2 linked regions of the Gemmatirosa kalamazoonensis genome follow. The protein of the gene in region 1 binds, or shares a complex with, the protein of each later gene. Links are inferred from orthologs where the notes say so. Each region holds a gene or a part of one and is shown on either strand. Other genes may lie near its edges. The genes, in order: odhB and J421_RS00335.

Region 1 (6,601 bases):
CGACCTCGAGCGGCACCGCGCGCACATTGCGCTCGGGCACGACGACGTACTCGGCGAGGAATCCCGGGAGGTGCTCGCCGTAGATGCGATAGCGCGGGCACAGCGGCTGCTCGCCGTCGAGGCAGTACTCGCAGACGCCGCAGTTCGTGCCGGGGTTCACGATCACCCGGTCGCCCGGCCGCACCGTCGTCACCGATGCGCCGACCGCCTCGACGATCCCGGCCCCATCGGACCCGACGATCCACGGCGGCGTGATGGCGACGTTCGGCAGCCCGCCGACGACGAACAGGTCGAGATGATTCAGCGCGGCGGCCTCGACGCGCACCTTCACGTCGGACGGCTCGCGCAGCTCGGGGATCGGGAGATCGTCGCGATACTCGAGCTGGTCGAGCGTGCCGTGGGCAGAGAGAGTCAGCGCGCGCACGTCGTGGCGGGTCGTGGCTCGTCGGGCGCGACGGGTCGTGCGTCGGAATGGTCCCGACGTCGATCGAGCGCGGCCGAACCATGGGCGAAGGGGGGGGAGCCCCGCCCTGGTACCTAGGGACCGCCCACCCCTCGCCTCGACTAGATTCCGCGAACGCTACTGGCCGGCTACCTGCGCTGCCAGTCGGAGCGATGGGTACGACCTTCATCCCACCGGGTTCTCAGGAATGATCGCGATCAAGGTGCCGCCGCTCGGCGAGTCGATCGTCGAAGCGACGATCTCGCGCTGGGTGAAGCGCGAAGGCGAGGCCGTGTCGGCGGGCGACACGCTCGTCGAGCTCGAGACCGACAAGATCACCGTCGAGGTGCCGGCGCCGTCGTCCGGCGTGCTCGCCAAGCGGCTCAAGGCCGAGGGCGACGTGGTCGCGGTCGACGAGGCGCTCGGCGAGATCGACGAATCGGGTGCGGCGGGAGCCGGTGCGGCGGGAGCGAGTACGGCGGCGGTGGGTGCGGCGGCGGGTGCCGCGGGGGCGGGTACGGCGGCGGCGGGTACCGCGCCCGCTGCCGCTCCCACCGCGCCGCCGGCTGCGGCGCACGCCGAGGTGCGCGCGTCGCCTGCCGCGCAGCGCGTGGCCGCCGAGCGCGGCGTCGACCTCGCGGGCGTCGCCGGCACGGGTCGCGGCGGCGTGGTGAGCAAGCCCGACGTGCTGCAGGCCGCGAAAGCCCCCACCGCATCCGCTGGCGCTTCAGCCGCTCCCGCAGCACCCGCTTCCGCCGCACCTGGGCGGGTGAACGGCGCGAGCCGGGAGACTCGCGAGAAGATGACGACGCGGCGCCGCCGGATCGCCGAGAACCTGCTCGCGTCGCAGCAGCAGACCGCGCATCTCACGACGTTCAACGAGATCGACATGTCCGCCGTGAGCGCGCTACGCGACCGGGTGCGCGAGCGCGTCGAGAAGGAGCACGGCGTGCGGCTGTCGTTCATGCCGTTCTTCGTGAAGGCGGCCGTGATGGCGCTCGAGACGTACCCGCTCGTGAACGCGAGCCTCGACGGCGACACGATCGTCCATCACCACTACGTGAACATGGGCATCGCCGTCGCGTCCGAGGCGGGGCTCGTCGTGCCGAACATCAAGGACGCCGATCGCAAGGGGACGCTCGAGATCAGCCGCGACATCGTCGCGCTCGCGAAGAAGGCGCGCGACGGCAAGCTGACGATGGAGGACCTCACCGGCGGCACGTTCACGATCACGAACGGCGGCGTGTTCGGGTCGCTCATCTCGACGCCGATCATCAACTTCCCGCAGGTCGCGATCCTGGGGCTGCACAAGATCCAGGACCGCCCCGTCGCGGTGAACGGCCAGGTCGTGATCCGCCCGATGATGTACGTCGCGCTGTCGTACGATCACCGCCTCATCGACGGGCAGCAGGCGGTGCTGTTCCTCGTGCGCGTGAAGGAGCTGATGGAAGATCCGTCGACGATGCTGATCGCCTAACGGATTTCGACCGCCGAGGACGCAGAGGGCGCCGAGGAGAACCAGCAGTGGTTCCCCTCGGCGCCCTCTGCGTCCTCGGCGGTTCAACTCGGATCAGCCCTGAATCTGCTTCGCGTCCGACGCGTTCACCGCGACGCTGATCTTGCGCGGCAACGCCGCCGCGAGCTTCGGCACGCGCACGGTGAGCACGCCGTTGCTGTACGTCGCCTCGATCTTCTCGCCGTCGACGTACTCCGGCAGGCGGATCGAGCGCGAGAACGCCCCGCTCAGCCGCTCCGAGGAGTAGACGCGCAGCTTGCCCTGCTCCGCCGCCGGCAGCGTCGGGCCGCGGCGGCCGGTGAGCGTCAGCGTCCCCTGCTCGAAGTGGACGTCGATGTTCTCCTGGTGCAGCCCCGGCAGGTCCGCCTCGATCACGAACGCGTGCTCGGTCTCGTACGTGTCCACCGGCGGGAGCCACAGCTGCGGGCGGGTGGCGTTCGCGGTGCCGAACGCGCGCCCCGAGAACGCGTTGTCCATCTGCCGGCTGAGACCGAGCATCCGGTCGAAGATCGCGTCGAACGGGTAGTTGGTGGTCGGGTTGGTCGACATGGAGCTAGCCTCCTCACGAGGGGTTGTCGTTCGCCCGGCGGGCGGAGGTCCAGCGCCCCACCGCGGGGCGCCGACGCCACGCGTGAGAGGCAGCGCGCGTACCCGTCGTCTCGGCCACTCTGACAGCGCCGGCGGCGGTCCGCCGGTCGCGGCGACAGACACCGTCGTCAAAATGACAACCGCGCCGGTCAGGGCAGCGGCGCCGACCCGAGCACGAACGCGTCGAGGAACTCGGTGGCCCACGGGTCGCCGTCGAGGCGCCCGTCGCCGAGGGCGTACGGGCGCGAGAGCGCGTCGGTGTTCGCCAGCACGACGAGCGTCAGCCCGCGATCCGGCACCTTCACGATGAGCGCCGAGATCGCGGTCCAGTATCCGTAGTGCCAGATCACCCGCACGCCCCGGTACCGCGTGCTGAACCATCCGAGCGCGTACGGCAGTGTGTCGCCCGCCGGCGTGACCGTGGGCGCGAACGCGAGCGCGCGCATCGCCGGCGAGAGCAGCTCACCGCGGTCGAGCGCGATCGAGAAGCGCGCGACGTCGACGGCCGATGCGACCAGCCCCGCCGCCGTGCTGAACGACGCCGGGTACTCGGTCGGGACCGCGCGCCCGTCCGACGAGTAGCCGCGCGCCAGCGTGGCCTGCACGAGCGCCGGGCTCGCGATCGACGCGGCGAACGACGGCGATAGCGGGTTGGGCGCCGTGTGCGTGACGCCGATCCTCCGCAGCACCCGCTCGGCCACCGCCTCGGCGAACGGCCGGCCGTCGGCGCGCGCGATCACCGAGTCGAGGAGGCTGAAGCGCGCCCCGTTGTAGCGGTAGGCGGTGCCGGGCGTGCCCTCCGACGTGTGGCTCATCAGGTGCCGCACGCGTACGACCCCGGGTCCGGCGAGCACGATGCCGTACTTCGACACCGGATCGTCGAGCGAGATCCTCCCCTCGGCCACGAGCTGCAGCAGCACGGTGGACGCGTACGGCTTCGTGAGCGACGCGAGGTGATAGAGCGTCGTGTCGGTCGCCGCGCGGCCCGTCGCGAGGTCGGCCACGCCGAAGCCGCGCGCCCACGCCACGCGGCCGTCGCGCGCGATCGCGCCCGATACCGCGGGGATCTGCGCCGACGCGCGCAGCGCGTCCACGCGCCCCTCGAACTCGGCGAGCGACGCGGCGGGCGTGGCGGGCTGCGTCGGCACGGTGCCGCGGCACCCCGCGAGGCCAACCGCGACGGCGAGCGCCGACTTCAGAACTCCCACGCGACCCCCAGCGTCGGGATGCGCGGCACCTGGTGGCTGGTGCCCTGCTGGAACGTCGCGTTCGTGCCGCGGAAGTCGACGTTCGTGTAGAGGCTGCGCTCGTTCTGGGTGCCTAACAGGTTGAACACCTCCGCGAACATCGACACGCGGCCCCGGCGGGTATCGAAGTAGCGGGTCCAGCGCACGTCCACCCGGTGGTAGGCGGGCAGTCGCACCGACGCGAGCGCGCCCGCGCTCCACCGCGTCCAGACGTCGAACCCGTTCGCCCGGTACACCGTGTCGAGCTGCACCGACTGGGGCGTGGCGGGCGAGCCGGAATGCCACAGCCCCGCGACCGTTAGGCGCCAGCGGTTCGTGAGCGGGTGCACGGACCAGTCGCCGCGCAGCGTGTGGCGCTGGTCCACCGGGCGCGGCACGTCGCGGCCGTCCAACACGTCGACGGCCGACGCGAGCGCGTAGCTCGCGGACCAGTCGAACCGCGCCCCGTCGTCGCGCGACACGAACAGCTCCACGCCGCGCGCGCGCGCCGCGCTCGGCGCGATCAGCACGCGGTCGTAGCCGACCTCGGGGAACGCGTCGATGTCGCCGACCACGTTCACCCAGCGCGGCCGCACGGTGCCGAGGCGGCGGTCGTAGCCCTCCACGCGCAGACGCATCTGCTTCGGCAGCGTCTGGTCGATGCCGAGCACTCGCTGCGTCGCACGCTCGATCGGCCCGAAGTCCAGGGCGCCGTCGCCGGCCTGCAGCCCGAACAGCGCCTGCGCCTGCGAGTACCGGCCCCACGCCGCGCGGACCGTCGTGCCGGTGCGCAGCGTCCACGAGAGATTCACGCGGGGGTTGATCGCGCGGTCGCGCTCCCACGTCGCGCCGTCGTCGCGCACGCCGACCTCCGCGAGCAGCCCGTCGCGCGCACGCATGCGGGCCGAGACGTACGCGCCGTAACGCGTGCCGTCGGGCGCGACGGCCGACACCGTGCTGTCGTACACGAAGCGCACGTCGGTGTGCGTCGCGTCCACGCGGTAATCGCGCCGCCAGTCCAGGTAGTCGTACGTCGCGGATTCGCGCCGCACGTCGCCGCCCCACCGCAGCATCGCCCACGGCGCCACGTCGAGCGTCCAGTCCTGTCGCGCGCCTAACGCGTGGTGCGTCCGCCGGTCGGCCACGCTCGCCAGCGCCTCGCGCCGGCTGCTGAAGTCGAGTCCCCCGCGCCGCCAGCTCAGCGACGACGTCGAGAGCACGGTACGCGCGCGCAGCCGGTCGCCGACGCCGTCGTCCCACGTGAGCCACGCATAGCCGCTGCGGTACCTGCTCCGCACCGCGCTGTCGGTGGAGTCCACGAAGTTGAGATCGTCCGCGGCCCAGAGCCCGTGCACGGCGACGCGCCCGCCCCACGGCAGATCGTACTGCGCCTTCGCGAACGCGTCACCGTAGCGCGGCTTGAACCCGTCCGTGGCGTCCGTGAACTTCATCGCGAGGTCCACGTAGCCGCGGCGCGCGGAGAGCACCCACCCTCCGCGCCCTTTCGCGAACCCGCCATCGGCGTTCACCCGCGCGTTCGTGATGCTGAGCCCCGCCGAGACGTGCGTGCGATCCGTGCGCGGCTCGATCGAGCGCATGGTGAGCACGCCGGTCAGCCGATCGCCGATCTCCGCCGAGAAGCCGCCGCTCGTCAGGTCGACGCCGCCGATCGCTTTCACGTCGACGATGGACAGCGCGTTGTCGAGCTCCTTCAGGTGAAACGGCTCGATCAGCTCCATGCCGTCGAGCGACACGTACAGCTCGTCCTGCGGGGCCCCACGCAGATGGAATTGCGCGGTGAGGTCGTTCCCCGCGATGCCGGGCAGGCGCGTGATCGCGCGGAAGATGTCCTCGCCGATCTGCGGCGCGCCCTCGAGCTGCTGGCGCGTCATGGTCTGCTGCGCGCCCACCGTCGGCTGCATCAGCCCGAAGTGGCCGGGCGTCACGACGACCGACGACAGCGGCACGGGCGCGCGCGGCATCGCGACGTCGATCGCGCTCGCCTCCGCGTCGTCGACCACGACGTGCGGCACGCGCGCCGGCCGGAAGCCGATCTGCGCGACCGAGAGCACGTAGTCGCCGGCCGGCACGCGACCGAGCGTGAACCGGCCGTCGTCGCGCGAGACCGTCGCGTAGCGCGTGCCGACGAGCTCCACGCGCGCGCCGGCGAGCGGCGCCCCGGATGCCGAGTCACGCACCGCGCCGCCCACCGCGGCGCCGCCGCTCGATCGCGGCCGCGGCGCGATCACCACCTGCCCCGTCGGCGACACGAGCGCGCGCAGCCCGCTCCCGTCGAGCACGCGCACGATCACCGCCGCGGCGCTCGCCCGCGTCTCGCGAACGCTCACCCGCCGGTCGAGCCCCGGTGCGCTGCGGTCGAACACGAGCCCGATGCCGGCCTCGCGGCCGATCGCCTCGAGCGCGGCGGCGAGCGTCACGTCGCGCAGCACGAGCGTCACCGGCACCGCGACGGCGGCCGGCGGCGCGTCCGCGCGCAGCGGCGAGAACGTCGTCTCGCGTTGCGCGCTCGTCCCCTGCGCGCCGACGGTGCTCGCGAGGCACGCCACGGTCGCGATGACGCAGCCGATCATGGAACGGATCGCGTTAGGCATCAGCGCACCTCCGCCGCGTGGAACGTCACGACGCGGCCCTGGCGCTCGTAGCGCGCGCCGAGGGCGAGCGCGAGCGCGTCGAGCATCTCGCCCGCGGGCTGGTCGCGGAAGCGCGCCACGACCGGGCGCGCGCCTAACGCGCCGTCGGCCAGCCGGATCGTGAGGTCGTACCGCCGCTCGAGCCGCGGCAGCGCGTCGCGCAGCGGCTCGCCGTCGA
Region 2 (7,139 bases), 2.8 Mb from region 1 along the record:
ATGTCCACCGCCGCACGCACGTCCCGCATGATCTCACCGTCATACGCCCGTCCGCGACCGATCAGCTGCGAGGCCCACGCGCCGCGCGTGGTGCGCGCGACGCGCGTGGCGTCGTTAGGCTGAGCCGCGCGCCGACGCTGGGTTCGCACGTCGTGCTCCCGTCCGATCTTCCGGAGCCGTTCGCGCAGACGGTGACTGACGACGCCATGCCCGACGAGCCACAGGGCGACGACGACTGCGACGCGTTCGACGCGTTCGACACCCTGGCCGCGCTGGACTGCGGTGTGCTCTGCGCGAGCGGGGAGCTGCGGATCGTCTTCGCGAACGCGGCCGCCACCGAGTGCCTCGTCGGACGCGCCGACGCTCGGCCCGACGCGCTCATCGGCCGGGCGCTGCTGGACCTCGTGGGCGCCGAGGCGCGCACGTCGCACGAGGCGCTGCTGCGGGCCGCGCTCGCCGACGGCGTGCCGCGCACGTGCCGGCTCGTGCCGCTGCGCGGCGAGCGCGGCTCGATCGAGGCCGCGGCGTGCCGCTCGCGGCGCGGGACGCTGGTCGTCACGCTGCGGCCGGCCGTCGCCGAGCGGCAGATGCCGCACGCGGCGCAGGTGCCGAACGAGCAGGAGCGGCTGCGCGCGCTCACGCGGGTGATGGCCGCCGAGGCGGACGCCACGAAGCTGCTCGACACGGTCTGCCACGCCGCGGTGGAGCTGTGCAACGCGCGCGGCGGCACGGTGGCCGAGGTCGACGGCGACTACGGCACGTTCATCTGCACCGTCGGGCACCCCGACGAGCTGCGCGGCAAGCGGTTCACGCTCGAGGACACGCTCACCGCGCGCGCGCTCGCCGAGTACCGGAGCACCGGGCGGCTCACCGCGGCGCGTGCCGACGCCGGCGAGGCCGACGACGAGGCGTTCTACCCGTTCCTCGACGACGGCCGGCTCGTCGGCCCGCTGCTGCTCGCGCCGCTCGGTGCGCACGGCGAGCTGTTAGGCGTGCTCGCCGTGTCGCGCGCCATCGGCGAGCCCGCGTTCTCCGACGCCGACGAGCAGCGGCTCCGCGTGCTCGCCGACCACGCGTCGCTCGCGCTGTGGAAGGCGCGCCTCATCGAGGAAGCGCTCGAGGCGAACGAGACGAAGAGCAACTTCCTCGCGATGGTGAGCCACGAGCTGCGCACGCCGCTCACCGCGCTCACCGGCTACGGGGAGCTGCTCGCCGACGAGATCATGGGGCCGCTCACCGGCGGGCAGCACGAGATCGTGGAGCGTGTGCGCGCGGTGACGCACCAGCTCACGGCGATGATCGAGGAGATCCTCACGTTCTCCGCGCTCGAGGCGGGGCGCGAGCTGGTCCGCCCGCGGCGCATCGAGACGGGGGAAGTGCTGCACGCGGTGGCGTCGGTGATCGAGCCGCTCGCCGTGGCGAAGGGGCTCACGTTCTCGTACCGCGCCGCGGCCGCGCTGCCGCCGATCGTGACGGACCCCGACAAGGTGCGGCAGATCCTCGTGAACCTCGCCGGCAACGCCGTGAAGTTCACGGAGCGCGGCGAGGTGCACCTCCACGTCGCCCCCGACCGGGGCGGCGGGATCCGCTTCTCGGTGCGCGACACCGGCGTCGGCATCGCGGCGCCCGACCTGAAGCGACTGTTCCAGCCGTTCATGCAGCTCGACACGGGTCTCACGCGCCGCTACGGCGGCACGGGCCTCGGCCTCTACATCTCGCGCGGCCTGGCCGAGCTGTTAGGCGGCCGCATCGACGTCGCCTCCGAGCCCGGACGCGGCTCGACGTTCACGCTGGTCCTGCCGGAGACGACGCCGGAACGCTAGGGCAGGAGGGCAGGAGGGCGGGAGGGCGAGAGAGGGATAGCTCCTGCCCTCCCGCCCTCTTGCCCTCCTGCCCTTTTACATTCAGGCATGACTTCGCCAGCCATCACCAGCGTGTTCAACGACGCGTACATCGCGGAGATGTACGAGTCGTACCGCCGCGACCCGGGCTCGGTGGACGAGTCCTGGCGGCAGTACTTCCGCGCCGCCGAGTCGCTCGCCGGGCTCGTGTCGGGCGCGCCGGCCGGCCCGGGCGCCGGGGACCCGGAGATCGCCCGCAAGGCCGCCGGCGCGGCGGGGCTCGTCGAGGGGCTCCGCGAGTACGGCCACCTCGCCGTGCAGCTCGACCCCCTCGGCAGCCCGCCGATCGGCGCGAGCGAGCTGACGCCGGAGTTCTACGGCATCACCGAGGCGGAGCTCGACGACGTCCCGGCCGCGGCGCTCGGATTCGACGAGCGCTTCCGCACCGCGGGCGACGTCGTGCGCCTGCTCCGCAAGCGCTACTCGGCCACGCTCGGCCTCGAGTACTCGCACGTGGCGAGCGACGAGGAGCGCGACTGGTTCCGGCAGGTGCTCCGCGAGGAGCAGCTCACGCGGCCGCTCACGCCGGAGGAAAAGCGCGCGGCGCTCGTGCGCCTCACCGAAGTGGACGGGCTCGAGCGGTACCTCGGCTTCCGCTATCAGGGGAAGAAGCGGTTCTCGATCGAGGGCACCGACGCGCTCGTGCCGATGCTCGACGCCGCGATCGCTGAGACGGCGGCCGACGGCGCGCGCTCGGTGGTGATCGGCATGGCGCACCGCGGACGGCTCAACGTGCTCACGCACGTCATGGGCAAGCCGTACGAGGTGCTGTTCGGCGAGTTCGAGGGGCGTCACCCGAACGCCGACAGCGACAGCGAGACGGGCGACGTGAAGTACCACATGGGCTACCGGAACCGTCGCGACGTGAACGGCGTCGCGGTCGACGTGGAGCTCGTGCCGAATCCGAGCCACCTCGAGTTCACGGGCTGCGTGGCCGACGGCGTGGCGCGCGCGAAGCAGCGGGTGCCTAACGCGCCGGGGACGCGCGACGAGGCGCTCGTGCTGCCGATCGTGATCCACGGCGACGCCGCGTTCATGGGCGAGGGCGTGGTGGCCGAGACGCTGAACATGTCGAAGCTCCGCGGCTACCAGGTGGGCGGCACGCTGCACATCATCACGAACAACCAGGTCGGCTTCACCACCGACCCCACCGATTCGCGCTCGACGTACTACGCAAGCGACCTCGCGAAGGGGTTCGACATCCCGGTGATCCACGTGAACGGCGACGACGCCGAGGCGTGCATCGCCGCCGTGCGCATCGCCGTCGGATACCGCGCGCGCTTCCGCAAGGACTTCCTCATCGACCTCGTGGGCTACCGTCGGTGGGGGCACAACGAGACCGACGAGCCGGCGTTCACGCAGCCGGTGCTCTACGACCGCATCAAGGCGCACCCGACGCCGCGCCAGGTGTGGGGCGAGCGGCTCGTGAAGGAAGGCGTGCTCTCGGCCGCCGACGTCGAGGGGATCGACAAGGAGGCGCGCGCCCGCTTCGACGCCGCGTACGAGCGCGTCAGGCAGACGCCGGAGTCGATGGCCGCCGCCGAGGGGCACGACTCGCCGGAGGGGCCGCCCGCCCCGCCGCCCGACGTCGTGGAGACCGCGGTGCCCGCCGAGCGCCTGACGGCGCTGAACGACGCGATGCTGCGCTGGCCCGACGGCTTCACGCCGCACCCGCGTCTCGCGAAGATCCTCGCGCGCCGCGCCGAGACGCTCGGCGACAAGGGCGGCATCGAGTGGGGGCAGGCGGAGGCGCTCGCGTTCGCGTCGCTGCTCGTCGAGGGCACGTCGGTGCGGCTCGACGGACAGGACGCGGAGCGCGGCACGTTCGGGCACCGCAACGCGGTGATCCACGACGTGAAGACGGGCGCGACGCACACGCCGCTGGCGAGCCTGCCCGGCGCGAAGGGCGCGTTCGAGGTGTGGAACAGTCCCCTCACCGAGACCGCGGTGATGGGCTTCGACTACGGCTACAGCGTCGCGGCGCCGGACACGCTCGCGCTGTGGGAGGCGCAGTACGGCGACTTCGTGAACGTCGCGCAGGTCATCATCGACCAGTACCTCGTCGCCGACCGCGCGAAATGGAGCACCGACTCGGGGCTCGTGCTGCTGCTGCCGCACGGCTACGAGGGGGGTGGCCCGGAGCACTCGTCGGCGCGCCTCGAGCGGTTCCTGCAGAGCTGCGCCGAGGGCAACATCGAGGTCGCGTACCCGTCGACGCCCGCGCAGTACTTCCACATCCTGCGCCGCCAGGCGAAGCGCTCGACGCGTCGCCCGCTCGTGCTCATGCAGCCCAAGTCGCTCCTCCGCCTGCCGGCGGCGGCGAGCCGGCTCGCGGAGCTCGCCGAGGGCGGCTTCCAGCCGGTGATCCCCGACCCGCGCGGGCTCGCGGCGGACGCGGTGCGGCGCGTGGTGCTGTGCACGGCGAAGATGTACTACGACCTCACGGCGGGCTCGGTGCCTAACGACGTCGCCGTCGTGCGCGTGGAGGAGCTGTACCCGTGGCCGGCCGAGGAGCTGACCACGCTCCTCGGCGGCTATCCGAACGCGCGCGAGGTGGTGTGGGCGCAGGAGGAGCCGCAGAACATGGGCGCGTGGCCGTTCGCCGCGCCGCGCCTGCGCGCCCTCGCCGGCGACCGCGCCGTGACCTACGTCGGGCGGCCGGAGCGCGCGAGCCCCGCGGAAGGGTACGAGTCGGCGCACAAGGCGGAGCAGGCGCGCATCGTCGCGGAGGCCCTCGCCGTGTCGGAGCCCGCGCGCCAGACGGCCACGGTGTAATCCAAACCGAGCGTCGAGCGTGGAGCGTGGAGCGTGGAGCGAACAGGCCCGTCCACGCTTCCCGCTCCTCGCTCCACGCTCACTCGAATGAAGCGACTCCTCTGCGCGGCCGCATTGACGCTGGCCGCGACGAAGATCCATGCGCAGGACCGCGGCGCGGCGGCGTTGGGTCGGCTCGTCGACGGCTTGGGCATGACGGCGCGTGTGCTCGTCATCGCGGCGCACCCGGACGACGAGGACACGCGCCTCATCACGCTGCTCGCGAAGGGGCGCCACGCGGAGACCGGCTACCTGTCGCTCACGCGCGGCGACGGCGGCCAGAACCTGATCGGCAACGAGCTCGGTGAGGCGTTGGGCGCCATCCGCACGGAGGAGCTGCTCGCCGCGCGGCGGCTCGACGGCGGGCGGCAGTTCTTCGCGCGCGCGTTCGACTTCGGCTTCTCGAAGTCGGCCGAGGAGACGTTCCAGCACTGGCCGCACGACAGCGTGCTCGGCGACGTGGTGAAGATCGTGCGCGCTTACCGGCCGCAGGTCGTCATCGCGATCTGGAGCGGCACGCCGGCCGACGGGCACGGCCACCATCAGGCGAGCGGCATCATCGCGCGCGAGGCGTACGACCTCTCGGCCGACACCGTGCGCTTTCCGACGGCGACCTACGGCGCGCCATGGGCCGTGCCGAAGTTCTACCGCTCGACGAGCTACCGCGGCAACCAGGGCGCCACGCTGCGCTACGACGCGGGGCGCTACGACCCGCTGTTAGGCAGGTCGTACGCCGAGATCGCGGCCGAGAGCCGCAGCCAGCACAAGTCGCAGGGGCAGGGAGGGCTCGAGCGAAAGGGCCCGTCGATCGTGTCGCTGCGGCGCGAGGCGTCGCGCGTGAACGCGGGCACGCCCGCGGAGCGCGAGCGCGACCTGTTCGACGGCGTCGACACGACGGCGGCCGGCGCGGTGGCCGCGTGCACCGGCACGGCCTCGATCGGCGACTCCCTGACCGCCGCGATCCGCGACGCGCGCCGGGCGTTCGATGCGTTCCATCCCGAGACGCTCGTCGCGCCGCTCGTGCGCGCGCAGCGGCTCGTCGCGGTGTGCGCGGGCACGAACGATCCGCGCGCGCGGCTCGTCGGACGTCGGGTGAACGACGCGCTCCTGCTCGCCGCCGGCGTGGCCGTGGACGCCGAGGCGCCGCGCGAGGTCGTCGCGTTCGGCGACACGATGCCGGTCACCGTGACCGTGTACGACCGCGGCACGCTGCCCGTGCAGGTGCGCGTCGGCGACTCCTCGGCGACGATCGCGCCCGACAGCGCGGCGGTGTTCCGGCGGCGCGTGGCGGCGCCGACCACGGGTGGCGCGTGGTGGCTCGCCCGCCCGCGCGACGGCGACATGTTCACCGTGCCGGTCGACGTGCGCGGCGAGGAGGTCGCCTCGCGCCCGCCGACCGAGCGCGTGGACGTGACCGTGGGCGGCGCCCAGGCGACGCTGCTCGCGCCGATCGTGTACCGCTACGCGGACGCCGTGCGCGGCGACGTGCGGCGCCCGCTCGTCGGCGCGCCGGCGGTGTCGGTCACGCTCGACAACGCGGTGGAGTACGCGCGCGCCGGCGTGCCGTTCGCGCGCGACGTGCACGTGCGGCTGCGCTCGGCCAGCACGGCGCCGCGCGACGTCACGGTGCGCCTGGAGCTGCCTAACGGTCTGGCCGCCGACTCGGCGGCGCGCCGCGTCACGCTGCCGCGCTACGACGCGCAGGCCGACGTCGCGTTCCACATCCGCGGCACGATCGCCGCCGGCACGCACGCCATCCGCGCCGTGGCCGAGTCGAACGGCGAGCGGTTCACGAACGGCTATCAGCTCGTCGACTACGACCACATCCGCCCGCAGCGCCTGTACCGCGTCGCGGAGACGCGGCTGTCGTCCGTTGGCGTGACGCTGCCGCCGAAGGCGAGCATCGCGTACGTGCAGGGCGTCGGCGACAACGTCGCGCCGATGCTCGCCGAGCTCGGGCTGCCGGTGACGATGCTCGACCCGGCGGCGATCGCGTCGACGGACCTCTCGAAGTTCACGGCGATCGTCATCGGCCAGCGCGCGTATGAGGCGAGCGATGCGCTGCTCGCGCAGAACCCGTGGCTGTTCACGTGGGTGCGCAACGGCGGGACGCTCGTCGTGCAGGGTGGACAGGCGGAGATGCAGCGTCCCGGCGTGATGCCGTTCCCGATCGTCGTCGCGCAGCCGACGCAGCGCGTGACGCACCCCGACGCGCCGGTGACGGTGGTGGACTCCACGACGAGCGTGCTCGCGTCGCCGAACCGCATCGACGCGACCGACTGGCAGGGCTGGGTGCAGGAGCGCGCGCGCTACCTGCCGCGCAGCTACGACTCGACCTACAAGGCGCCGCTGTCGATGGCCGACCCCGGCGAGCCGCCGAGCCGCGGCGCGCTGCTCGTCGCGCCGTACGGACGGGGGACGTAC

Evidence for each region.
Region 2: odhB (region 1) and J421_RS00335 share a complex: the UniProt entries of both Escherichia coli proteins name them as parts of the 2-oxoglutarate dehydrogenase (OGDH) complex. The link is inferred for Gemmatirosa kalamazoonensis from one-to-one orthologs.

What each region holds. Positions count from the first base shown.
Region 1 is NZ_CP007128.1:2,773,261-2,779,861, reverse strand. The notes cover bases 1-2,784. They hold odhB (2-oxoglutarate dehydrogenase complex dihydrolipoyllysine-residue succinyltransferase), read left to right. Parts: upstream 1-650; coding sequence 651-1,919; downstream 1,920-2,784. Other genes in these bases: J421_RS32745 (serine hydrolase domain-containing protein), read right to left, coding at 2,696-2,784; J421_RS11915 (Hsp20/alpha crystallin family protein), read right to left, coding at 2,013-2,507; J421_RS11925 (zinc-binding dehydrogenase), read right to left, coding at 1-424. Also shown: more of J421_RS32745, read right to left, coding at 2,785-3,754; J421_RS11905 (TonB-dependent receptor), read right to left, coding at 3,742-6,384; J421_RS11900 (FecR family protein), read right to left, coding at 6,384-6,601. UniProt on the Escherichia coli protein: E2 component of the 2-oxoglutarate dehydrogenase (OGDH) complex which catalyzes the second step in the conversion of 2-oxoglutarate to succinyl-CoA and CO(2).
Region 2 is NZ_CP007128.1:24,541-31,679, reverse strand. The notes cover bases 1,555-4,876. They hold J421_RS00335 (2-oxoglutarate dehydrogenase E1 component), read left to right. Parts: upstream 1,555-1,910; coding sequence 1,911-4,676; downstream 4,677-4,876. Other genes in these bases: J421_RS00330 (PIG-L family deacetylase), read left to right, coding at 4,764-4,876; J421_RS00340 (PAS domain-containing sensor histidine kinase), read left to right, coding at 1,555-1,823. Outside these bases: more of J421_RS00340, read left to right, coding at 207-1,554; more of J421_RS00330, read left to right, coding at 4,877-7,139. UniProt on the Escherichia coli protein: E1 component of the 2-oxoglutarate dehydrogenase (OGDH) complex which catalyzes the decarboxylation of 2-oxoglutarate, the first step in the conversion of 2-oxoglutarate to succinyl-CoA and CO(2).